2 regions of the Peribacillus sp. JNUCC41 genome follow, and region 1 is predicted to be linked to the other one. Evidence: riboswitches for the same ligand, from Rfam matches in the RefSeq annotation. Region 1 holds a riboswitch; the other holds the start of a gene.
What was found. Region 1 has a riboswitch for S-adenosylmethionine ahead of JNUCC41_RS20120 (Na+/H+ antiporter NhaC family protein). Riboswitches for the same ligand answer to the same signal wherever they lie in the genome.
Positions count from the first base shown of each region.

Region 2: another riboswitch for S-adenosylmethionine. It lies ahead of mtnW (2,3-diketo-5-methylthiopentyl-1-phosphate enolase); the one in region 1 lies ahead of JNUCC41_RS20120 (Na+/H+ antiporter NhaC family protein).

Region 1 covers NZ_CP062163.1:4,137,758-4,150,491, reverse strand. Annotated here, with positions in the region: gene JNUCC41_RS20150 (LysR family transcriptional regulator) at 1-255, opposite strand, end outside; gene JNUCC41_RS20145 (MFS transporter) at 374-1,609, opposite strand; gene JNUCC41_RS20140 (alkyl/aryl-sulfatase) at 1,898-3,889, opposite strand; gene JNUCC41_RS20135 (LysR family transcriptional regulator) at 4,283-5,161, opposite strand; gene JNUCC41_RS20130 (chromate transporter) at 5,421-6,044, shown strand; gene JNUCC41_RS20125 (chromate transporter) at 6,092-6,637, shown strand; gene JNUCC41_RS20120 (Na+/H+ antiporter NhaC family protein) at 6,865-8,175, opposite strand; SAM riboswitch class I at 8,365-8,472, opposite strand; gene JNUCC41_RS20115 (SOS response-associated peptidase) at 8,733-9,404, opposite strand; gene JNUCC41_RS20110 (hypothetical protein) at 9,465-9,620, opposite strand; gene hutG (formimidoylglutamase) at 9,912-10,868, opposite strand; gene JNUCC41_RS20100 (LysR family transcriptional regulator) at 10,992-11,894, shown strand; gene ggt (gamma-glutamyltransferase) at 12,041-12,734, opposite strand, start outside.
Region 2 covers NZ_CP062163.1:4,938,457-4,951,190, forward strand. Annotated here, with positions in the region: one part of gene JNUCC41_RS23810 (IS3 family transposase) at 1-212, opposite strand, end outside; one part of gene JNUCC41_RS23810 (IS3 family transposase) at 212-584, opposite strand; gene JNUCC41_RS23815 (CAP domain-containing protein) at 712-1,434, opposite strand; gene JNUCC41_RS23820 (FixH family protein) at 1,881-2,318, opposite strand; gene JNUCC41_RS23825 (sensor histidine kinase) at 2,338-3,753, opposite strand; gene JNUCC41_RS23830 (response regulator transcription factor) at 3,750-4,436, opposite strand; gene JNUCC41_RS23835 (YncE family protein) at 4,442-5,404, opposite strand; gene JNUCC41_RS23840 (hypothetical protein) at 5,522-5,791, opposite strand; gene JNUCC41_RS23845 (DNA alkylation repair protein) at 5,901-6,143, shown strand; partial or broken gene JNUCC41_RS23850 (DUF2188 domain-containing protein) at 6,201-6,347, opposite strand; gene JNUCC41_RS23855 (CobW family GTP-binding protein) at 6,414-7,340, opposite strand; gene JNUCC41_RS23860 (cupin domain-containing protein) at 7,778-8,311, opposite strand; gene JNUCC41_RS23865 (methylthioribulose 1-phosphate dehydratase) at 8,336-8,965, opposite strand; gene JNUCC41_RS23870 (2-hydroxy-3-keto-5-methylthiopentenyl-1-phosphate phosphatase) at 8,962-9,621, opposite strand; gene mtnW (2,3-diketo-5-methylthiopentyl-1-phosphate enolase) at 9,627-10,859, opposite strand; SAM riboswitch class I at 10,965-11,115, opposite strand; gene JNUCC41_RS23880 (pyridoxal phosphate-dependent aminotransferase) at 11,249-12,421, opposite strand; gene JNUCC41_RS23885 (carbon-nitrogen family hydrolase) at 12,521-12,734, shown strand, end outside.

The sequences.
Region 1 (12,734 bases):
ATGTATTTGCGCACTGTCTCTTATTTCTTCCAATTTGCTTAATACTTCAAGAGCTTTCTGGATGATTTCCTTTCCGTCCTCTGTAGGTATGGTTCCTAACCGTGACCGCTTAAAGATTTTTATACCTAATTCCTTCTCCAGACTGGTAATGGCCATGCTGATTCCAGATTGAGAGATATGGAGGCTCTCTGAAGCCATGGAAATCGAGTTTACCTCGGCCACTTTTATTATATATTCCAATTGTTCAATATTCATGGTTCATTCTCCTTCTGGCCTATTACCCATATCATACCTCGAACAGAAAGCCCTTTCAATTTTAGAGAAGGAGATTCAGGCCCCCTCGAACTGTCTCCTCAAAAGCAGAGTGCCGGTTTCATACAATGGTAGTTGTTTTTTCGTATTCTTTAGCGGGTTGTGCCCGATTATTTTTAATAGAAACGGCAACAACCGTTCCCAACAACGCCATTATCACCAAAAACAGGAAAGCTGCGTCATAGGAGTCATTAAACAAACTGATAATCAAACCTAGGGCTAAAGGAGAAACCGCACCTGCAATTTGACCGGCAAAAGTTACGAGTCCGGAGGCAGAGCCCGTAAGTTCCTTTGGTGAGTATTTTATGATAATCGTATATAGAACGGTTCCAAAGAAAGACAGCGCTATGGAGTTAAGAGTGAGATAAGTGATGAAAAGTGCTATGGATGTGGCGTTAGACATTAAAAAGAGAAAAATTGCCGATAATAAAGCTCCTGCAGCAGCAAGATACTTCTCCCGGTTAGCCATATGCTTATCCAGAAGCCATCCGCTTACATTAAACATCAAGAAACCAAAAACATAAGGGATTGCCAATAAACCCCCGGCGGCTATTAAATCAACCCCTTTTTCCTTAACCAAATATATAGGCATCCAAGTGATCAGACCATAGTTGATAATATTTGAGATAAACTTGAAAGTTATAAGTTTCCAAATATTTTCGATTTTAAATAATAGTTTCAGAGCTACCTTTTTTTGTTTCGGATTGTCTGTTTTAACCTGAGTTCCTTGAGGCTTTAGAATGAACCAAATACCGAAAGAAATTAATATCCCTAGAATCCCGGCAATGGTAAACATGCCCCGCCAACCGAAAGCTACAACCATCGAAGCGGCAAGAGCGGTACCTAATATCCCTCCAATATTCTGGGCAGACAGGAAAAATGAATTTGCCCGGCCCCGTTCTTCTTCCGGGAAGTTATTTCTTATAGTGGACATACTGGCAGGATAGAAAGGCCCTTCACCTAACCCGAACAGAAAACGAATGAATAATAAAGACATGAAAGACCAAGCAAACCCGGACATAACAGTGAACAGTGACCAACTAAACAAAGAAACAGTAACCATGACCCTTGCTCCATATTTATCGGTCATCCATCCGCCAAGCGGTTGCATGAGCGAGTAACTAACAAAAAATATACTAATTAAAAACCCTGTCTGGGACGTATTGAGATGAAACTCATCTGCAATGGGAATAATTCCGACATTAATGGCAACGCGATCAAAAAAGCTTAAAATCATTCCAACAAATAAAAGGCCGCTGATCACTAATTTTCGTTTCTTACTTGCATACAGCTGCATTCCTCATCACTCCATTTTTTAGATTTTCACAAAACTTTTGAATATATAAGGGAAGCGCTTACAATCCCTTTCAAAATGCCCAAGACTGAAAATTTACTTTTCACTTATTGATTTTTGTTCTGTGACTATTAGGAGCGTTTTTTCATTAAAAGACAATAATGATTTAAAAAAACGAAACTGGAATGCCTACAAGATTATTAGATACATTCAAACCCACGGGACTAATAAGTAGACTCGCGGGTAGAAACATTGGTCACTTGATCCATCATGCTATAAAGTAATTGATTATCATGGAGTAACGATATTGACCTTCGGTTGAAATTGATCAAGCAAAGACAGGAAATCTTCGAACTGTTCTTTATTACCGGAAATGGAAACTTTACCGGCCGCTTCCATTTTGGATAAATCTTCACGTCCTAGAGCAATCTGATAAAAGGTCATACTATCTAATGTTAATGTTGCATCAGGGTTGGACGCCATTTTCCCTTTTTCGAAGTTCAATACAGAATTATCCAGATCAAACATGTAATTGGTTTTCGAATCTGTAAATGTCAAATTGAATGTCATAATTTTATTTTCCGCTTTTGTTCCATTTAACTTAATGGACAAGAATTTCATGAAATCATCCATTGGCATATTGAGCAGCGTATCGAGATTCATCATTCCGCCAGTTCCTTTCGTGTCTGCCACTCCATTCCTTAACTCATCTGCGCCGGTAAGATAGAAATTACGCCACACAGAGGATTCAGCGGTGTAACCTAATTGTTCATAAGCATTAGCCAGTAAATTTTTTGCTTCTGTATTTTTGGGGTTAGCCATGACTACATGCTTTAAAACTTGAGCCACCCAGCGATATTCCCCTTTTTTATAATCAAGTTTTGCCCGTTTAATGACCTTCTTTTCCCCACCCATATACTCCACATATTTAGCGCCCGATTCTTCTTGTGGTAAAGTATCCAAGTCGGATGGATTACCGTTGAAATATCCTAAATAAAAGTTGTACACCGCTTTTACGTTTTGTTTCAATGTTCCGTAATACCCCCGATTGGCCCAAACTTTATCCAACTTTTCAGGAAGCTTCAACTTTTCCGCGATTTCATCAGGTGTGAGTCCTAAATAAGCTAATCGTATCGTTTGGTCATGAATATATTTATACAAATCACGCTGACTTTCCAACTGCTCCAGAACATGGTTTTTTCCCCATATGGGCCATGTATGAGCGGTAACCATGGCATCTATATCTTCATTTCCAAACAGATCGACTGTTTCATCAAGTGCTTTCACCCATTTTAAGGTATCTCTAGTTTTAGCTCCCCTTAATGTATAAATGTTATGTAACGTGTGTCCCGTGTTTTCGGCTACCACTAAAGTTTTGTAATCTTTGATGTAATAATGCATCTCAGATGGAGCTTCTGAATCCGGCGTCAATAAAAACTTAAAAGTTATTCCGTCTATTTCCACCGTTTGAATCTCATCCTTTACTTCCATTGTTGGAGGTAAATAGCTAAAAGTTCCGTTACTTAATCCCGGTCCAATACCAGAAGTAACAAACCCTCTTTCATTTGCGGGTAAAAGATTTCCAAACATATAACCTGCCCGGCGAGACATTATATTACCTAAAAGAATGTTTTCACTTAGCGCTTCATCGTTAAAACCTTCGGGAACAATGATGGGCACCTTAGCTGGATTTTCAGCGTACTGAGCAATGCCCTTTATACCACCAAAGTGATCCGCATGACTATGACTAATAACAATGGCACTTACCGGTTTTTTGGATCGATGTTCAAAATAAAGATCCATCGCTGCTTTGGCCGTTTCAATTGTAGAAAGTGTATCCAAAACTATTAATCCTGTTTTTCCTTCCACAATGGTAAGCACTGATAAATCTTGACCCCGAACTTGATAAACGCCATCTACCACTTTAAATAAGCCTGTTATATTTTGTAATTGTGCCTGTCTCCACAAGCTAGGGTTTACAGTATTACTTGCCGGCTGATCTTCTTTGATGAATGAATATCGTTTACTATCCCATACTACGTCACCTTTTGAATTTTTTATTGGATTCATATTCAAGGGTGCAATGAACCCTTTATGTGCATCCTTGAAATCTTCCTTGTCTTTAAAATTCAACTGTTCATAAAATACTTTATTTGCTGAAATAGTTGCATATGTTGCGGGCATTGGCTCACCAGATGAAGCATTTGTAACAGAAGATCCTGCGAGCATAGCAAAAACAATGGGAACGGAAACAATGCCTTTAATAATAGATACTTTGGACATTTCATACCCCTTTCTCGTTTGAATAAGTAGATATCATGTCTATATTCCTTTTGTTGAAGAAGTAAACTTACTCTTTTTGTAGAAATTTTTAGAATAATATGAATTTATTTTATAATTAATTAGCCATTAAGTATATTTCCTATTTCTAATAGTAACTTCAATTTTATTTATATATAAACTACTTATTAACGAATGTTAGTTCGTATAGCGGTGAACTGCACATCCAAATACAAAATGCCCCTCCCGATAGAGAAGAGCTTTTATGAATAATCATGCGGTATATTCAATTTTCCATGACTTTTTCAGGGTAAGGGGCCTTGGGCACATCTTTAACCACGAAATTGAAAACGCTGAAAAATTGTAATAGTAAACCAAAGTGGCTTTCCTTCCTTATTATTGAAGGAAATCAACAAATTTAGACACCCCAATTTTATTAAAACGATTGTTTTTCCTGACTAGCCATAAATTTCTAGTTATATCTATTCTTGAAATACCCACTTCCCGCAAAAAGCCCTGCTCCAATTCCCTGGCCACTGTCAACCTGGGCAGAATGCTGATTCCAAGTCCAGCTTCAACCGCACTTTTTATCGCTTGTGTGCTACCAATCTCCATGTAGCTTTCTATTTTTTCTAAAACCCCATGCTCCCTTAACATGTTTTCCACTATAAGCCGTGTTCCTGAAATGGATTCACGCCAAATCATTCTTTCATTCCCCAATTCCTCAAGCTGGATTTCTTTTCTGTCTTTCCAGGGGTGGTCGGATGGACATACCAATATCAATTCGTCCTCGGCGAACTTGTCTACAATAAAATCGCTGTTTTCCACAAGCCCTTCTACCAAGGCCAAATCAATGACATCGTTTGTAAGATCCTGCAGAACCCGGGGGGTATTTTTTATCGTTAATGTCACTTTTATTTCAGGCTGTTGTTTTTTGAATCTTCCAAGCAAGCTCGGCAACAAATACTCACCGATAGTCAAGGATGCCCCTACTATGAGGTTTGCATTGTACTTGCCAGTCGATTGCTGAATCACTTCTTTTGAATGGTTGAAGTCATTTACAATAGCTTTTGCAAAAGGGTATAACAACTTACCTGCCTCTGTAACTCTCAGCCTTCCTTCCTCACGGTCGAATAACAAAGTGTTATAATAATTTTCCAGTTGATGGATTTGTCTTGTTACAGCGGGTTGAGATAGGAAACTTAACCTCGCTGCCTGGCTTATGCTTCCTTCATCCACCACTAAACAAAACATTTTTAGATTTTCTAATTTCAAGAAAACGACCTCCATGTTTTTAGATAGTTCATTAAAATGATAGCATCATAAAGGTAAATGGTGAAATGAAAAAAGAATGCTGCTTCCCTGAATAAGTGAGGCTATTAAATTATTGGCCGCATTCTTTATAAAACGGATAAATCTTCTGGGTATAACCTTTTGTTATACCCGATGATTTTGTTGCAATTTACCCATTCCTTTTTCTTTGATATGTTAGTAATAAGATTTAAACTTAGCGGCAAAGGAAGTGACTGATGTAATGAAAGGACAATGGAAAACTCTATTCCATTTATTTTGGACCTTTTTTAAAATAGCACCTGTCACATTCGGAGGCGGGTTTGCGATGATCCCTTTAATCGAAAAAGAAGTGGTCGAAAAGAGGAAATGGATGAATAGCGAAGAAGTTACGGATGTTTTTGCGTTATCTCAGTCCGTACCGGGAGCTGTCGCTATTAACTCCGCCACCTTTATCGGCCATCGAATTGCCGGAATGAGGGGGGCAATGGCAGCCATGATCGGTGTTTCATTGCCTACCTTTTTAATTGTCCTGCTCCTAGGCATTTTGTATTTTTTCATTCAGGATAATTCGAAGATAGAATCCGCATTCATATCAATCAGAGCTTCCATAGTAGCGATCATCGCCTATGCGGCTATCAAGATAGGAAAAACGGCTGTTGTAGACAAATCAACTTTCTGTATTTTATTAGCAGGAATTCCAGTCCTCTTCTTTCTTCACCCTGTGATAGTTATAGTGGCAGGAGCTGTAGTGGGTATTGTGACAATCTCCATCAAGAGAAAATTAGGATACGATGTCAAGTTGGACAGAAAAGATAAGACAAAAGAAGAAAATGATTTCGAACCTTACATGGGTGCTGGCATATAGGTAAATCAAAAAGGGTCTAACTAATTTTCAAGAAAGCGTGTGATAGAATGATGGAATTGTGGGAGTTGTTTAGCACCTTCTTTATTATCGGCTTTGTATCGTTCGGAGGCGGATACGCCATGATTCCCGTAATAGAATCGGAAGTCTCACAGCATGGATGGCTGACGACGCAACAATTTACCGATATAATCGCAATTTCCGGGATGTCCCCAGGACCTGTCACAGCCAATAGTGCCATTCTCGTTGGCTATTCTACTGCTGGATTAGCAGGAGCCATATCATCCGCTCTCGGAATCTTGCTACCTGCTATAATATTCGTGACCGTTATAGCCACCTTCTTCAGCAAATTGAATCATTATCCAGTTATTCAATCCATGTTTTATGGATTAAGACCCATTGTCACTAGTCTAATCCTCTTTGCAGCAATCAGTTTATCACTTTCCAATCATATGATAGCCCCTAACTTTTCATGGCATACGATAAGCTTATTACTCGTATTTGGATTATCGTTATTTGCCCTGATGAAATTACGCTGGCACCCAGCTTATGTAATTATACTTTCTGGTTTAGTTGGTGTTGTCCTCTATTCATGACAAATGCCGCACGCAAAACCATTATCAATATGGACCGGAATGAGCAGTTATTTTAGTTATGAATAAAATGGTATACCATAAATAAAAGAAATACCAAACAGATGAATTGAAAACTGCCTTGATTACTTTTTGAACACTGATACTGACATGAATGCGAAGATTTCACCCATACAGAAAACACCCTGTATCCAATGATTCAGGGTGTTTTTTTCATTTTTGTCCTCTTTTTAAGAAGTCCGTTTCTTCGTTTCATCCGAGTGAAACCGTGGATAACCAATCAAGATGGCCACGACTCCACAAAGTCCAATTAGTATCGGGTAATATGAATACGGCAAGATGCTTATCGGAGAGATTTTTGCTACCCCTGCTGCAACAAGCAGTTGTGCCCCATATGGTATCAACCCTTGGATACAACAGGCAAAAACGTCAAGTATGCTCGCCGATTTACGCGGATCAATCCCATACCTTTCAGCGATGTTTTTGGCAAGTGGCCCAGCAATGATAATCGAAATCGTATTATTTGCCGTGGAAAGGTTCGTCAAGCCAACAAGCCCGGCAATACTGAATTCCGCCCCTTTTTTTGATTTGCTATTTCGGGTCACGAGCTGGAGTAGATAATCAATGCCACCATTATGTTTGATTACAGCAACCATACCTGCAATTAAAATGGCAAGGAAGGATATTTCATACATTCCCGCCATTCCTTCACCAACTTTTTGAATGACACCCAACGGTTGATAACTTCCATCAGCCAAGCCGATGATTCCGGCAAAGACGATTCCGCTGGAAAGCACCAGGAACACATTGACTCCTGCCAATGCAGTGATCAATACGCAAAGGTATGGAAGAATCTTCACCCAATTATAAGAATTTTGGATGATGTCGGCTTGTTCACCCATCGTTAATATTCCTAGGATAGCACATGTGATGATGGCTGCAGGTAAAACGATGAAAAAATTCACTTTAAACTTATCCTTCATTTTCGTTCCCTGTGTTCGAACTGCAGCGATTGTCGTATCTGAAATGAAGGATAGGTTATCCCCAAACATCGCACCACCAATAACGGCCGCCATTGAAAGGGCAAGCGAAATATCGGTTTGCTCGCTAATTCCGACCCCGATAGGTGCTAGGGCTACAATCGTTCCCATGCTCGTCCCCATAGATAGAGAAATAAAACAAGCGATAATGAATATCCCTACCATCAAAAGATTTTGCGGAAAAACGGCTAAGGCAAGATTCACCGTTGATTCAACCGCCCCCATGCCATTCGCAACTTCGGAAAAAGCGCCGGCTAAAAGGAAAATGATAACCATTAACATAATATTGGCGTCCCCTGCACCTTTACAGAAAATATCAACTTTTTGATTGAAACTTTCTTTCCGATTCATTGCCAATGCAGCTGCTGATGCAATAGAAATGGCTACAATCACCGGAAAAGAATAAAAATCTTTAGTGATGATTCCGGACCCTATAAATAAAATTAAAAATACGACAAATGGAATCAATGCCCATGGATTCCCTTTATTGTTTGCACTCATGATGTACACCTCTTTTTATTTTTCCCATGACATGTGTCATAGCCTTTATCCTTTTAACAGTTTTCGCAAATAACACCAACTTGAACTTGATTCTCCAGTCATGGAGCTATAGCTAAAAAACTGCCGGCATAAAAAAGACCCCTTCTATTTAACAACAAGAAGAGGTCTTTTAATTTATAAAAAACACCCTCCTTATCTTTCAGGCGAAAATCAGCCTGCTGGATTTGGCACAGCACTCCCATTAAGTCCGCTGCCGAGACATCTTCGGGCCAGTCCCTCCGTCTCTCTTGATAAGAAGATCAAATTTATATAATTTATCAAATATTACGATGCCTGCCAGAAAAGCACCAGGCTGGAAAGTTGCCGAAACCAATCTGAGTTTTTGAAAGAGACATCGAAGTCGTTTTGAAAAGCAAATATAAGAGTACAGCATTTTGTCTATTTTCGCAAGGTTTAGTTTTAAAGTATTTCCATGCACTTCTTAATGATTAATTAGGAATCTTGACATATGCAGTTAATCGGGACGGAATTAACATAAAAAGAGGTCTAATGACCTCTCAGCAAATTTGTTGTATTAGGTTAGGTGAATTTTTTTTAGTCGAGTTCACATCAGTCGATACCTCAAAAGCTTCCATTTGTTCCGAATCGAATGAATTTAAATACTGCTGCAGATATGCAGGATCATTAATGGATGGATTCAACCAATCTTTTTCATCTTCTGGTTTAAGGATGACAGGCATACGATCATGAATGCTGGTCATCAGCTCATTAGGAACGGTTGTTATAACGGAGCACGAGTAGATGCTGAGGCCTTCAGGAGATTTCCAGGATTCCCATATACCGGCCATTCCAAATGGAGCATGATTCTTCAGTTTTATTCGCATCGGTATTTTTCTTTCTGGTGTCTTCTTCCATTCATAAAATGAGTCAGCGATTATCAAGCATCTCTTCTTCTTATACGCATTCTTGAAGCTTGTTTTCTCTGCAATGGTTTCCGCTCTGGCATTGATCATTTTATAGCCCACTTTTTCGTCTTTTGCCCAGAAAGGAATGAGTCCCCACCGAAGATATCCAAGTCGATTCCTTGCCCCGTCATTAATGACGGATAGCACGGATTGGGAGGGAGCAATATTGTAGCTGAATTGGTATTCCTCATCAAATGATCCTTGAATATCAAACCGATCTTTTATTTCCTCAATATCAGTGAAAAGGGTGAAACGTCCACACATAATATCGCCTACCGTATTAAGATTTATTACAGTGTAACAAATGGAACAAACAGGCACAAATCAGCGTTCTAAAATCCTGATGTCGGTAAATGGCTGATTAAATAATTCGCTGGAAATCAAAAGGGTGCCAAGGACTTCTCTTTCATCTTCAGCTTTAATGATTTCCGACAAAATCAAGGTACTACCATTCCTTACCGTTACTTTATATTCATTCATGGAATCCCCCCTCATAAGGCTAGATGCTTGTTATTATAAACCAAAAGACCACAAGTATCAGTATTGAACTCTTGCAGATTCATGGGTTAATCTACTAATGAAGAGGCCGCATGTAGGTTCCTTTACACATTAAAGGGTTATTCGAACAAAGCCCGGGAGCATAAATCCTTGAATTGGCGGCATAAAAAAGACTGCCCATGAATGATTCATGGACAGTCAGGCGCTGTAAAAGGTTTTTCGCTTCAATACAGATAGTTGATTACGGAGATGGCATTTTAGTAAGACCATTCATTATTTAAAATGAAGTAAAACCTCATTTATTAAATGTGCTGCCAATGTAACGGTTTTATTATTTTCATCCAACGAAGGATTCACTTCCGCGATATCAAAGGAGAGAATCTTTTCATTCGATACGATATGCCTGATAATGGCACGGACCAATTTAGGATTCAGTCCAAAAGGCGATGGAGCACTTACCCCAGGTGCGTAGGCTGAATCAATAACGTCTGTACATAATGTAAGAATAATGTAGTCATGTCCCTTAGCGAATTCATTTATCCGCCGCTTAGTTTCATCCATTTCATTCAATGACAAATCTTCTTCCAATATGTAATCGATCTTACTTCTCTCGGCAGTTTCAAACAGTGCCTTCGTATTCCCCTGCTTCTGAATTCCGACACATAAATAACCACAATTTTTATCTTCGTCCAAAATTTGCTTAAACATCGTTCCTGATGAACTTTCTTTTTCATAAGGCCTCATATCAAAGTGAGCGTCAATATTAATGATTCCCAAGCTAGCTCTTGGTCCAATGGATTCCCTAATCCCAAGATAATGGCCATACAGGGTTTCGTGCCCTCCGCCAAGTATGATAGGAATCGCTCTACTCTCCAATATCCGGGTAACAGCCGAACCCAATTGGGATTGAGCGGCCTCCATCTCTGTACCTTCACATATTACATCACCAGCATCCACCAGCTCGGTTTGGGAAGGTAAATGACAGGGTAATTTCGCCAATGACTGCCTAATATGATCAGGCCCTTCTGCCGCACCAATCCTGCCTTTATTCCTTTTAACGCCTTCATCACATTTGAAGCCAATCAATCCAAAGGTCCTGGATGAATTGGAAGAGATGGCTAATTCCGAAATCGGTGCCAAACGTACTCTTTGGTGGTATCTGAAGCTGTCCATGTCAGATTGGGAATCAATTCTTCCATTCCAATAATTTAAAGTCGGATTTGTATACATAATTTCTCCTTTATTTAAAAAATTCCGAAATATCTTTTTTCAAAATTATAAATGAGATAATATATAATTACCAATACAAAATTTCAATATATCTATAGCTTAAAGCTATAGAAAGGAGAATATATGGATCTTCGTCAACTTCGATATTTCACTACAATTGTCCGGGAAAAGAATTTCTCAAAAGCAGCAAAAACGCTGCATATATCACAACCTTCCCTAAGTAATGCCATAATGAAATTAGAAAATGTAGTTGGTTTTCAGCTTTTGGAACGCAATACAAGAGGGCTTGAGCTCACGGAATCAGGGGGGATTTTCTATACGAGATCTGTTGATCTGTTAAGAAGATTCGATAATATGCAGGTGGAGCTTAAAGAAATGAAGGATGTCGGAAGCGGAACCGTATCAATAGGTTCCATAGAATCATTCAAATTTTGGTTCCCGAAGATCATCAGGAATTTTAAAATCAATTATCCTAAAATTCATATAAAAGTCAGGGAAATATTAGGGGAAGAGAAGGTTTTCGATTCGTTAAATCAGTATAATGTTCATTTCACCATCACGAACCAGCCCATCAACAATGAGGAAATTCTGTCCACACCCCTTTATAATGAAAGATTCATGCTTTTGATCCATAAAGATGACGATTTAAACGGAAAAGAGTCCATCACCTTCCAAGACATAGCAAAGAAAGAATTGATCATCAGTACAACTGGATTTCAAACAAGAGATGATATCTTAAAAGCATTTAAGGATGAAAATGCAATTCCCAATATCCTATACGAAATAGAAAGGCTTGAAACGGCTTGCAGTTTGGTGGAAGCAGGGATTGGGGTTACAATTTTACCGGAAAACTATATAAGATCCGCTGCAACAACCAATACTGCAATTCGCGCGATCGATTCAAATTATTTGGAAAGGACTGTTTACCTGGCTTATTTGAAAGATCGATATCTGTCTCCTGCGGTATGTAGGTTAATCGAGGACATACATAGCTTTTTTAAGAGTGATGTCAGGAACGGTGACTAAAAAAATCAAAGGTAATGACAAAAAAAACATTCCCCATATGCACATTGCACAGGGGGGATGTTTGATTTTATTGCTTTGGCCATTTCCCTCGATTTCCTTATAAACTGCTTGCTAGAGCAGTTTCAGTCTAAATTCGTCAGGGTAAATTAATTCGTGACACTGCCATCATCGTCTGGATCTCCAATATCCGCCGGATCTTTTTCCAATAGTGCCTCTTTGTCTTTTTCATTCCATTTTGTTTTATATCCTAATGATTGCGCAACCCTTAATACCGGTAGATACGATTTTTTATCTGGTTTGAATGTTTCCAAGTCCCCTGTTCCAATTGCACCCAAACCTAGTAACAATTTGTCTGATTGGATATAGGGTTTTTCATCTATCAGTTTCATTTGTTCAGCTGAATAAGGATAAACGGCTCCATTCACTTTTAAGGTAAACGGTCCCTTTTTTTCTTCTTTTATTTCTTTTGGCTTTTTCGATTTATAGGAAACATTATACACTCCTTGAACAGTTCCTTCTCTCGTATTATCGGCTCCCCCATACATTCTCCCCTTTTCATAATCATAAATAACAGCTTGCACATTTCCGATATGCTGGGGTTTTTCTTCATAAACATGGCCTTTTGCCATTAACTCCAACCTTGTATTTTGTTCAATTCCCGGTTCCCATCTAACTGTCGGATATCCAGCGGAATAAATACGTGGCGCTAATATGGCATCTTGGATTCGCATTTTATGATCAAGCACGTTCATAATCGTTTCAGATACAGATGCTATTATCGTCGCTCCTCCTGGTGAACCAATGGCCATGAAGGGATTGCCATCTTTTAATACGAAGGTC
Region 2 (12,734 bases), 800 kb from region 1:
TTCCTCGCGTAACTCACGGCTTGGAGCTGCCTTTAACCAATCGTAGTAACCACTTCGACTTACACCAGCCAATTTGCATAGATAGGAAACAGCCTTCTTTAACTGGTATGTCCTGATCGTTCTTTCAATCAGATAGAACTTCTCAGCTGTAGTTAGAATTATTTCTTTTTCAACGCCCGCCTTTCTAACTCTTCCAGCTTTTTTAGAAAGTCATTTTCTGCTTCAAGGAATTTGATTCTCGCTTCGGCCTTCCTAAGTTGATCCTCTACAGACTGTGGCTTGGAAGAAGGGCGGCCTGTACTTCCTTTTCCACGGCGTTCCGTAAGGAAGCCTTCCTCACCAAACCTTTCAAAGGTATCACGCCAGCGCTGTAGACAACGCTTAGGTTGTTCCTTACCAATTATTTCGAGATTAAATCCCTGTTCTATGAAAATTTGAGAGGGGGATTTCCCCTTTTTATATTCCTTAACAGCTTTTGTTTTAAATTCAGGATTATATGAAATAGAACGCTCTGAAGCACTTATGATATTTGGATTCTTTTCAAGTTCTTTAATCTGAAATTCAGTATATATTTTCTTACTCATAGAAACCCTCCGTCCATACTCATTACACCTATTGAAACATAAAAAACCCCGGATAAGGGACACTTTTTTATGTGTGTCCGTTATCCGGGGTATAGTTCACAATGGGAAGCTCTTTTCTATTAATCTATTATTTTCCGATGAATTGTTGAGTCCAGTAGTTACCAGATTCTACATAACCTACTCCGATATGAGTAAAGCTAGGGTTCATGATGTTTTCACGGTGTCCTTGGCTATTCATCCAAGCCTGTACAACTTCTTCAGGTGTTTGTTGACCTTGTGCGATGTTTTCGCCAGCTGTTGTATAGCTGATTCCGAATTGTTTCATCATATCGAATGGTGAGCCGTAAGTAGGGCTATTGTGATCAAAGTAGTTTTTATCTTTCATGTCTTGAGACTTAATACGTGCAACTTTGCTCAACTCAGTGTCGATTTTAAGAGCTGCCAAACCTTGTTTTTCACGTTCTGCATTAGTTAATTTAACAACTTGTTGTTCAAAAGCACTTAATTCAGAGTTTGTCTCTTGTTTTTCATCAGTTGATTTATTAGGTGTAACTGGTTTTGCTTCAGGTTTTGCTTGGTTCGTTGTTCCAGCTTCTTGCTGAACTGGTTTTTGAACTGGTTTTTGAGCTGGCGTTTGAACTGGCGTTTGTTGTGCCTGCGCTGCAGGTAAAGTCATATTGTATTTAGCTAGGTATTGGTTAAGGGCTTTTTGCATATCCTCTTTATTAGTAGATTTAAAAGTTACTTGTTTCACAGTATCACAGTTGGCTGCTTCAGCTTGGTTAGCTCCTACTCCTGTGAATATAATAGCTGCAGCCGCTGCTGCTGACATAAACATTTTCTTTTTCATTCGTAATTCCTCCTGTGATGTTCGTTTTTTGTTGTGCTTTGCTTCTGGAATCATCATAACATGCGTTTTTTGTAATAATGGCTCCATCAATTTCCATCAAATTCACAGGAAGGGAATGAAAATATATTTATGATTCAAGTTTCAGAGTACTCTTGCAAAAATGCTTTAACTATCTATGTTTCTGCCAGTAGTATAAATACTCATATTTTCCCATTTATTTCTTGTCAATGGTAGTTACATAGAACCATTTCCATTGAATACTAATAAATTTTATTTGACATATCATTTCCAACCTGCTTTTTATGACTTTCTTTACTTTTATGTTACAAATTTTTCGGTTTAACTTCGACATTTCGTCATTCCCCCCTATTGTCTTGAACATTTTTCCAAACAAAAAAACAATCCGGTTTTAAACCCGAATTGTCTTGATTTCGATCGTACATTCTTCATTTCATTTCTTCATCATTCATCTCGTCCATTTCCTTTTTTTCGCCATTTTGTTCAGGAGTGCTTGGTTTTCCTATTACGAATTCTTTCTTTGGCATGTTGTGCATATCCCTTGCCGTTACATGGGCATATACATAGTAGGTTCCTTCTTCATCAAAATTCTTTTCCAATTCATATATGCCGTTCCCTTTATGTTTCACTGCGATTTTTTCATGATTATCGCTATTCGCAAGCCAAATTTCAAAACTGACATCATCCGCATCTGTCACGGCTTCGTCCCCATATGTTACTTTTGCCTTAAATTTCACAGGCTCATTCACTTTACCCTGAATTGGATCGACAGCTAAATCGACATTTAACAGTTTCGGAATTTCCTCTTCCTTGCCGCATCCAGCCAAAAAAATTAACGCCATGCAAAATAACATGATTTTTTTCATTTTTGAACGTATCCCCTTTTTATGAATTCCATTCTTCTTTTATAATCGGTAGGATGACCCTAACTGTTGTTCCCCTTTTTTCCTTGCTTTCTATTTCGATTTTACCATTTTGTATTTCCACCAATTTTTTGACAATGGACAGTCCAAGCCCTGACCCGCCATCAAAACGGCTGCGTGCCTTGTTCACTCGGTAAAAACGATTCATGATATATGGCAGATCGGCTTCCGGAATCCCATTACCCGTATCAGTAACCAGCAGTTCGCAATCATCTTTATGCTGAATTAGGGCAATATGGAGCGCCCCTCCGGAATCCGTGTACTGAATGGCATTATCAATAATGTTGTGCAGGATCTGTTCCATCCTTCCTTCATCCCCAAAAATAATCGGGTCTGGATCCAGATCTAGCTGCAAGCCCAAATGCTTTTCTTTTATTATCGGTTCATATTTCACTAGTACGTCTTCAATGAATTGCGCATAGGCAATCGGGGTTTTATTTAACAAGAATGGATCACTTTCCATTTTTGATAAGTCCATCAGATCTCCGACAAGCCGCTGCAGCCTAAGAGCCTCCCTTGAAATGAGTTGAAGGTATTTCCGTTGCTCTTCATCATTTTTCACGACACCATCCAATATAGCCTGCGTGTAGCCCTTTACGTAACTAAGCGGAGTTCTGAGTTCATGTGCAACATTTTCAAGAAATTCCTTTTTTCTTTCTTCTTCCATTTGGATGGAATTGGCCATATCATTAAAGGCCATTGCCAGTTTCCCTATTTCATCCTGACTCCTTACCTCGACCTGTATGTCATAATTCCCCTCTGAGACACGATGGGCTGCAGTCTCGATTTCCTTAATCGGACTGACTAGCTTTTTCAACCATTTCGTAGTAAACAAAATCGCTACAATCAAAAATAATAGAACGGCCGCCAACCATTTTGCGGCAAATTCCTTAAGTAAGACCGTAATGGAATCTACAGGAATATATGTATAGATGATACCTTCGAGCCGATTTTCGTCAATCAGGGGTATGATCGCCGCTACGATGTTCTTTTCAAACCTTTTCTCATATCCCTCTTTTTCAACGGCTTTCCCATCTAAAAGCATTTGCCGTTCTTCTTCAGAAATAAGGGTGTCATAATTGATTTCAAAAGGCAGACAGGCACTCAATTCCCTGGGATTGTTGACGACAAAGATCTCGCTGTCATTCTTACTGTTAAACCATTCAACTTTTTCCTTGAAATCTTCGCTGATTTCACCGCCGGAGTAATCCGCCCCTAGCAATGACGCTTCATTGACTAAATCTGTTTTAAGCTTCTCCACATATAGATTTTTATAATAATATTGAGAAAGTGAATAAGCGAACAGCACGGATAGGATGATGGCGGTGATGATGGTGAGCCATAATTTAAAAGAAAGGGTCCGCCATTTATTGATCATTTCTTTTCCTCTATCTTATAACCGATTCCCCAGACGGTTTGAATGTAATCGGCCGCTCGTAATTTCATTCGTAACGTTTTGATATGGGTATCCACTGTACGTAAAGATCCTCCATACTCCCCGCTCCATACATTTTCAAGCAGTTGTTCACGACTGAGTGCCTGGCTTTTATGACGCATGAGGAATAACAGCAATTCGAATTCCTTCAAAGTTAAATTGATCGGCTTCCCTTCGACCAAAACCGTTCTGGATTGTAAGTTCAAGCTAATTTTACCGAACCGGACATGGTTTTGACTCTCTTCATTCAATGATAATTTCCCTGTCCTTCGCAATACCGCTTCGACCCTTGCGACCAATTCTCCTGGATTGAACGGTTTGACGATATAATCGTCGCCGCCAAGCTTCAGCCCTTTCACCTTATCCCATTCTTCACCTTTCGCACTGACAAATATCACAGGGATTTCCCAATTTTCTCGAATTTCTTCACAAACGGAGAAACCATCCATACCTGGCATCATGATATCCAATAGGATTAAATCCACTTCCTCTGTTTCAACCATACTAATAGCTTCTTTTCCATTCGCAGCTTGAAGGCATCGATAACCTGAGTTCAGCAAATACATTTCAACTAGATTTCGCATATCCTCCTCATCATCCACGACTAAAATGGTATAAACATGCATGTCATCTACTCCCTCAACATCAATTGGAACGGACCTTCGCCGACTTTGATCGTTTTTTTAACATCGACTGTTCCAGCATCCATTACATACACTTCATCACTATCATAACCCGCCACGATCACATCTTCGTTGAAGTTCGCCATTTCAAAGGGGTTAACGCCGACCACTTTGCTTTTCACTACTTCATATTGATCATTCAATTTATATAAAGAGCTTGTACCATGACTAAGGACAAATATGCCTTCAGTATTTTCAAGGAACTTTATCGGCATGGTTGGAGCCTTCAGCTTATTCTTCAACTCTCCAGTTTTTGCCGAATAAATATATAGATCTTCTTCCACTTTGTCCCCATCACCGTGTCCTCCGATCCATATTTCATCCTTTTCTTCCCTTAATAATGTGCCTGTGCTGGAACTATGTACGGGAAATTCAAAATCGACCTTTTTCGTTTCAAGGTTTATCACAGAACATTTGGTATCACCAAAATTAATAACATACAAACGATTCTCTTGCACCCCCTGAAGAACGGTCAGGGGTCTTTTACCAACCTTGACAATATCCTGTTTCTCTCCATCTGTATTTAAAAAATAAATGGATTGATTCGATTGGTTGACCGCCACGATGCTTTTTCCATCACGTAACAACTGCATATTAACGATCCCTTTGCCAATTTCCCAACTGTTTATCAACTTTCCTGCTGATAAAGAGTACACTTGGACTTTCTCCATCTCTTTTCCATAAAGCAGGAGAGTATCTTTGTCTGCCAGGAGCAGGGCTCCGGTAAATGGTTCTGAAATATCCCATTTTGCAAATGGATGATAGTTTTCATCTATGAAAGTCAGTGAGGTATCCTTGATATTGACAGTCGCAAGGAAGGATTCATTTTTATTGATTTTAGTAAATGCATTACCGCTATTACACCCAGTAAGCAGTACGATGGCAAGAAAAAGCCCAATGCCCCACTTCATATTCTAAGCTCCTTATTCATTAAATATCTATTTTTTAAAGATTTTAACAATGATTTGTGAAAAAAGTATGAAGCTGAAAAGAATATTTGCTAACAAGCATCCGTAACACCTCGGAAATCATAATCTTTCCAATTCAGTGATATAGGCCATGACGATCGCATTTTTCATTTCTTCTGAAAGCGATGATTCCATCACTCGTTTAATACAGAGGTAAAATTTCTCCAATACTGGTTTTCGGGCACGGGGATGGGCATTTTCATCCAAAAGCTCACGGCGGATGAGTTCCGACAACACTTCCCTTCCATCTCCATCATTGGTCATCTTACGATTATTCCATATGCTTAAATAAGCCATCAGTAATTCTTCTTGCCTGATATTTTCTTTCATATTATCCCTTCCATCCATTACTAATTTATACATATTAATGTTCAAGTTTGTAAAGACTATCTTAATAATACGATCACGCTTTTTAAAATTCAAAAAAGGAGTGAGTACAATGTCTCAAGTATACCGCTGCCCGAATTGCCGGACAAATAAATCTCGCTTCAATCTCATTCAGCAAGTAGCGACCCCCATTAAAAAGGATCCGCAGTCAGGTGAGATCATTGAACAATATTCGAACGATTCCCTTCAGCCATTCCATCTAGCCTATAATGGTCCTGAAGTTCGGGTTCAATGTGCTGCTTGCGGATTGATAGAAGACGAAAAGACATTTGCCGCCTTTGGAATGCAACAATAAAAATGGTCAGACCCCTAAATGGGTCTGACCATTTTTTCAATCTTTTCCTACCGACATCTTAGCCCGGTCTATGGCGATTGGAATGGCTTTTCCATCCTCATATCCTTCATCCAATAATGCATTGGCGATTTCTATAGCCTTTTCCCTTACATCTTTATCTAGATTCTTCATCGAGTTTGGGTAATCGTTCTTATTCCATGGCACTAAAAACGCCTCCTTGATAAGAATGTCTCCTTTTTATGTTTCCCTTCTTTAATGGGCGGTAAACTTTTATCGGGCAGCTTTCAATTCCAAAGCTTTCAACTGACCGATCAACATTTCCTTATCCAACTTTTCCCCGATTATGACGATATTCAATGGCATTTTCATCATTTCATTCATATACATCGGCATTCCGTATGAGTATTGGAATAAATGGGGGTATTGTGAATGTGTAAAGGAAATGTACCCTTTCATCCGATAGACCGTTTCCGGCAAAGCCCTAAGCCACACTTCAAAGTCGGTTTGTGCCACGGCACCTTCGAATGTATGAACGACTGCAGTTAAATGCAAATGGTCATGTACATCAAGCTTTTGATGGCCATTATGCCGCTTTCTTTGCATTTGCTGCAATGTTGCCAAGGATACGGCTGCATACTCCGTCAATAAACATACAGCATCCGGATTCAGCGCCTGTATCGTATATATCAGCTGTGCGGCATCCATCTCACTTACCAAATCCACTTTATTCAATAATATGAAATCGGCATGGTGGATTTGCTCGGCAAGCAACTGCCGAAGCAGTGGAGACAGTTCCTCCCGATCACGCCACCTTAATAAATCGACGACCGTGATAATTCCTTTATACTCCAGCCTTTTGGCGAAGATCGGCGACATGATGCCATCCAATACTTCAACTGGATGAGCTGCGCCCGTCGTTTCAATATAAACCGCATCCAGTTCATTTTCCGTTAACAATTCATGGAGCTGAACCTCTAGTTTATCTTGAATTGTGCAGCAAATGCACCCGTCAAACAGCTCCTTAAGAGGCACTCCATCACCAATGAGTCCGCTGTCAACCGATACACTGCCGAGCTCATTTAACAGCACGGCCACTTTTCTACCAGCTTCACTTTCCTGTTTTAAAATATTTCGAAGAAGCGTCGTTTTCCCGCTGCCGAGAAAGCCGCCCAATATGTACACTTCGGTTGTTTTCATTCTTATCTGCTCCTATGATCCGGTTAAATTCGATTCCGTTAAATTTTATCATACTTATCTTACTAAAGCACTTGCCGGATCGACATAAAAAAACCAGCCTGTAAGCTGGTTTCAAACATAGACAAATTCGAAGAAAAGCGAGTTCGACTGCAGTTTTTTATATAAAAAACTGCAGTCGATTTCAGAAATCCGCTCCCTTTCCGCCGACTGTCTTCCGAGCCTCCTCGACGCAAGCGTCTGTGAGATCTCGGCAAGCCAGTTATTCGGCTGGAGTGTCGCAATTTTCTTTAATCTTGCGAGATTTCTTTCCTATAAAATAGAAAAAACACAAAGGATTAATCATGTTTTTTTAAAAAATCAAGGTTAGGTGGGACCATTCCGACTTCCCTTTTGTTTACAAACAGAAACCAGCCTGTAAGCTGGTTTTTCAACAATGATTATGCTTGAACTTCGTCTTTTTCGTAAATCGGCACCCATCCTGCCGCTGTAACGAAAATACGGACAGCAACAGTTTTCCGATCTTCTGCGAGCGTGAAATAATGTCTTGTTGATTCTGGTACACTAATAAGATCGCCTGGATTAAGACGTACATCAAACCACTGTTTATCATTGCCTTCTATGGCAAAGATACTAGTACCGCCTGCTATGAAACGCACTTCATCATCTTCATGGTGATGTTCCTGCTTAAAGTTTTCAAGCATTTGATCCAAGTTCGGATTTGCATCTGATAATGTGATGATATCATGCGCTTTATAACCTCTTCTTTCAGAGATTTCCGCTATCTCTGATTGGAATGTTACAAGGATTTCCTCCTTGTCAGCATCTGTTAAATCGTATTTTTCCACAAGATGGGCCGGTAATTTAGAAATGTCCCATTGTTCATAAATAACCCCTTGTGTTTCTAAAAATCCCTTTACCTGTTCACCGTTTTCAATAACCTCGTTTGTTTCATGGAATCTGATCGTCGCCATCATTCATTCCTCCTCTATGAGTGTTTATCTTAAAGAAACTGCAAACGCCTTTTGTTGATTAAGCAATAGTTGGTATTGAAATAAAAATTCGCAAGCTTCAAGTATTCTTTTTGCTTCGAGTCCGCTTTTACCCCAAACCGTAATGCCATGATTGCGGATCAGCACCGCGCCAGAGTCTGATTCGACATGTGGCTTGAACTTATCGGATAACAGCGGAATGTCAGCATGATTATATATGATTGGAATCCGAAGCTCCGAATCTTCCTCCCACCGATCGGTCGCTTTAATGATTTCATGGTTACGAAAGGAAACCTGGCCTTCATCTCCGTACAATTCTGATATCACATTATTTTCAACAGTATGGACATGGAGTACACAGTTCGCATTGGTTTTCCGGTAAATGACTGTATGAAGTAAAGTTTCGGCCGATGGTCTTAGGTTCGTTTCTTCAACTGGTTTTCCTTTTAAATCCACCAGTAAAAAGTCCGAATCCGTTTGCTTCCTTTTATCCTTACCGCTTGCTGTAATATAAAAGAAAGCGCTTTTGGGCTCGCGGATGGACAGGTTCCCGCTCGTTCCCATAAACCAATCCCTTGCGGCCAGTTCAGCTTTAATATCTGCCAACTCCCGCCATTCTTTAGAATGATTGTTCACGCTTTAACCGCCTCCTGCCGCTTTAAAATGTCAATTACATCAAAAAATGTTTCAAACCCTTGATGTGGAATCCCTTCCCTTTCACATTTTTCAAGCAGTATGTCACGGGCTATGACAAAATTGGCCTGTTTGGCCGCTTCAAAATCCGTTACTGAATCTCCAATAACGAATTTAAAATCTTCCGCCCCCGCTATTTCCCTCATAATGGATGGCTTGCAGCAACCGCAATCATTATTACATTGATCATCACAATCATGCGGCCACTCAATATAAATCTTTTCCTTATCAAAAAATGCTTGGTTACAATAAACGGACTCTGTTGGCAAGATATCATTTAAAAGCGGTGCAATGAAAAAATCCATGCCCCCGCTTACTATATATAAAGGGATGTTGGCTTGTTTCGTATACTCAACGAATTCATAAAACCCTGGACGAATGCCGGCCGTCTTTCTTACATATTGGATGATGTCATCCTTCATGCCACTATCAAGCAGCGAAAACATCTCCCCAACTCCTGAAGATATACTGATTTTTTGCTGGAGGATACCGTCTTTCAACTTTTCCCATTCCGGAGGAGCAAATTTTTTCATGATGGAAATGATATTATCCGTGTTGGTGATCGTTCCGTCAAAGTCACAAAAGATGATCGGTTTCATTATTCTTATAGGCCTCCCCATAACAAAAGAGCTTTTTTTAGTGTTTCTTCCTCAGCAGCCGCTTCAGATAGGTTCTTTCCTGCTAGAACGGCTTCCACAGCAGAACGGAAAGCCTTGGCCCCGCCATTTGCTCCGTCAGGGTGCCCATGAACTCCCCCTCCTGCATTAATCACGCTATCGAGCCCAAAATCCTTGATCAGGTCCGGAACCATGCCCGGATGAATGCCTGCAGAAGGAACAGGGAAGGCTTTTTTCCATGAAAGTTCATCTTTTGTCAGAGCTTCAGCAATCGCCAAGGTCTCCTTTTTTTCCAGTGCGACATTTCCATAAGGGGATGGGAACAAGGATAAATCCGCACCTGATAACCTTACTAATTTACCAAGTAATAATGGATAGCCGATTCCATAAAATGATGAAGCTGCCAATGCCCCGCTAAAGGCGGGGTGCGCCATGATCGGCAACTTGATACGATCATGTTCACTCAAGGCCTGCAATACATCCAAACCATATGTATGAACGTTGAACAATAAGGCATCTGCCCCTGCTTCAGCCGCCTGCTCTGCCTTATCCAGCAATTCAAATGTTTTCCCTGATAGATTGACTGCATATAAAGTACGGTGGCCAGTGGTTTCATGGACTTCATTCAATATTCTTTTTCCCGTTTTTATTCTATCGAAAAATGGAGTCAGTTCCTGGTCGAAGAGGATCTCATCATCTTTAACTAGGTCGACGCCCCCTAATGCTTGTTGTCTCAGTTGCTCGTTATGGAATGTCAGGTCTCTTCCTAATACACCTTTAAAGATGCTCATTACCAGGGGCCGGTTAAATACGCCAATCTTCTCCCTTATGCCTTCAATGCCAAATTGCGGTCCGGGAAAAGCTTTTTGAATATCACCGACAAAATCCAGATCGATGAGTTTTATTTCTCCGTCCAATGAAAGTTTGCCGAAGACAGTCGTGAGGATTGCAGGTAAATCAATGGAAAAATTCCCTGCCGGATAGGTAATTTTAATAAGCGAACGGTATACTTTACGATTAAAGTAGCTGTTTGCCCTCTCTTCTTCAGAAAGTGGTGTCACCGATACAACGCGCCCCTTATGTTTTTCCAGTTGTTTCTGGACTAAATGTGGCAGGTCCGTCCATGTCCCGACAGTCAAACCTAGGGCAATGCTCTCTGCTTTTTTCTCATGATTTCCAGTGAAGTCATGAATTAAATAAGTAGCGACTATCTCGCTCATCTGATCACTCCTATAACACGTTAGTAAACTCCCGATGTCATTAACCTGAAATGGTCCCAAAATGGCAAAAGCCCCTTCATAAAGAAGAGGCTTTAAAAAGCCATCTTCTTATCTCCCAGCCATTGGCTGCAAGAATTAGCACCGTGCCTTGTGGATTTCAGAAATCCGGCGAAGAATTCCGCCCCATTTTACAATGGAATTACGGTCGGTTGCTGGGCTTCATAGGGCTAGTCCCTCCACCTGCTCAAAATAAGAAAACGCTGATATATAAATTGCATTCAAGTATCGAAAGATTAAGAATTTATTTTGTATTCTGACAGGTAATCCCTACTTTGTCAATAAGTTTTAACTATTTTAACGGTGAATAAATCGGATATCTCAATTGATCGTTAAAATAAGTTTAATTTACGTATTCGTTCCACAGCCTCTTCAAGTCGTTCTTCCGAGGTCAGCAGCCCTACCCTGACGTAACCTTCGCCAATTTCACCGAATCCATTCCCTGCGGCAACAGCTACGTGGGCATGCATTAATAAATAGTCTGCAAAACTCTCTGACGTAAAACCATTAGGTACCTTGAGCCAGGCAAAAAACGATGCCGCAGGCGCTTTGACATCCCAGCCGATTGCCCTCAATCCCTCAATGAAAACATTCCTTCGTCTTTCGTACATCTGCACTAACTTCTCTACACAGCTCTGCGAATCAAGCAAAGCACTTGCCGCAGCTTCTTGTATCGCCGGGAAAAGACTCACATAAAGATGGTCTTGCAATAGTTCAAGAGCTTCTATTACACTCTTATTCCCCACTGCGAAGCCGACTCTCCATCCTGCCATATTGTAAGTTTTCGATAGTGTGTATATTTCTATTCCAACATCCTTCGCTCCCTCAGATTGGAGAAAGCTTATCGGTTTTTTCCCGTCGAATCCGATCGCGCCATAAGCGAAATCGTGGACCACACAAATGGAATGCTCTTTTGCGAGGGAGACGGTTTCATCAAAGAAACTATCAGTTGCAGAAGCACCTGTGGGATTATTCGGATAGTTCAAGAACATCATTTTGGCTTTATCAAGTACTTCTTTATGTATGTCATCATATTTCGGAAGAAAATCATTTTCTTCTGTCAGAGGCATGAGTTCGGTCTTTGCCCGGGCTAAAACAACTCCGGAAAGATAATCGGGATAGCCGGGATCTGGAACAAGGATCGTATCACCTGGATTCAATAAACACTGCGGCAGTTCTACAAGACCTGCCTTCCCCCCGAAGAGAATCGCCACTTCACTATTCGGATCCAGCTTGACACCGTATTCTCGTTCATAAAAGACGGCGGCAGCATCTTTTAAATATTGATGTCCCCGGAATGGCGAATATTTATGATTAATCGTTTTTTCTGCGGCCGACTGCAAACTTTTCACGATATGTTCTGGCGTCGGCTGATCAGGGTTTCCCTGGCCTAAATTAATGACATCATATCCTTGCTCCGTGATTGCATTGACTTTTGCGACTAGTGAAGCAAAAAACTGCTTGGGCAGGTCCTGAAGCTGACCGGATTTTTCGAATTGCACCATTTATACACCTTCTCTGAAATTTCTTGAAATTCTAGTCACAAATGATATATGTTTATCATAGTCTTGTAAAGCATTTTTTACATGTGGAGGTTTTAATCGATGAAATGGAAAATAGCTTGTATTCAAATGGATATAGCTTTTGGTCAACCGGATATCAATTTTCAGGTTGCAGAACAATGGTTGGAAAAAGCAGCACGGTCAGAACCCGATATCGTCATTTTACCGGAGCTTTGGACAACAGGATACGACTTGACCAGGTTAAATGAGATTGCTGATCACGAGGCAGAAAAAACGATTGAATTTTTAAAAACAC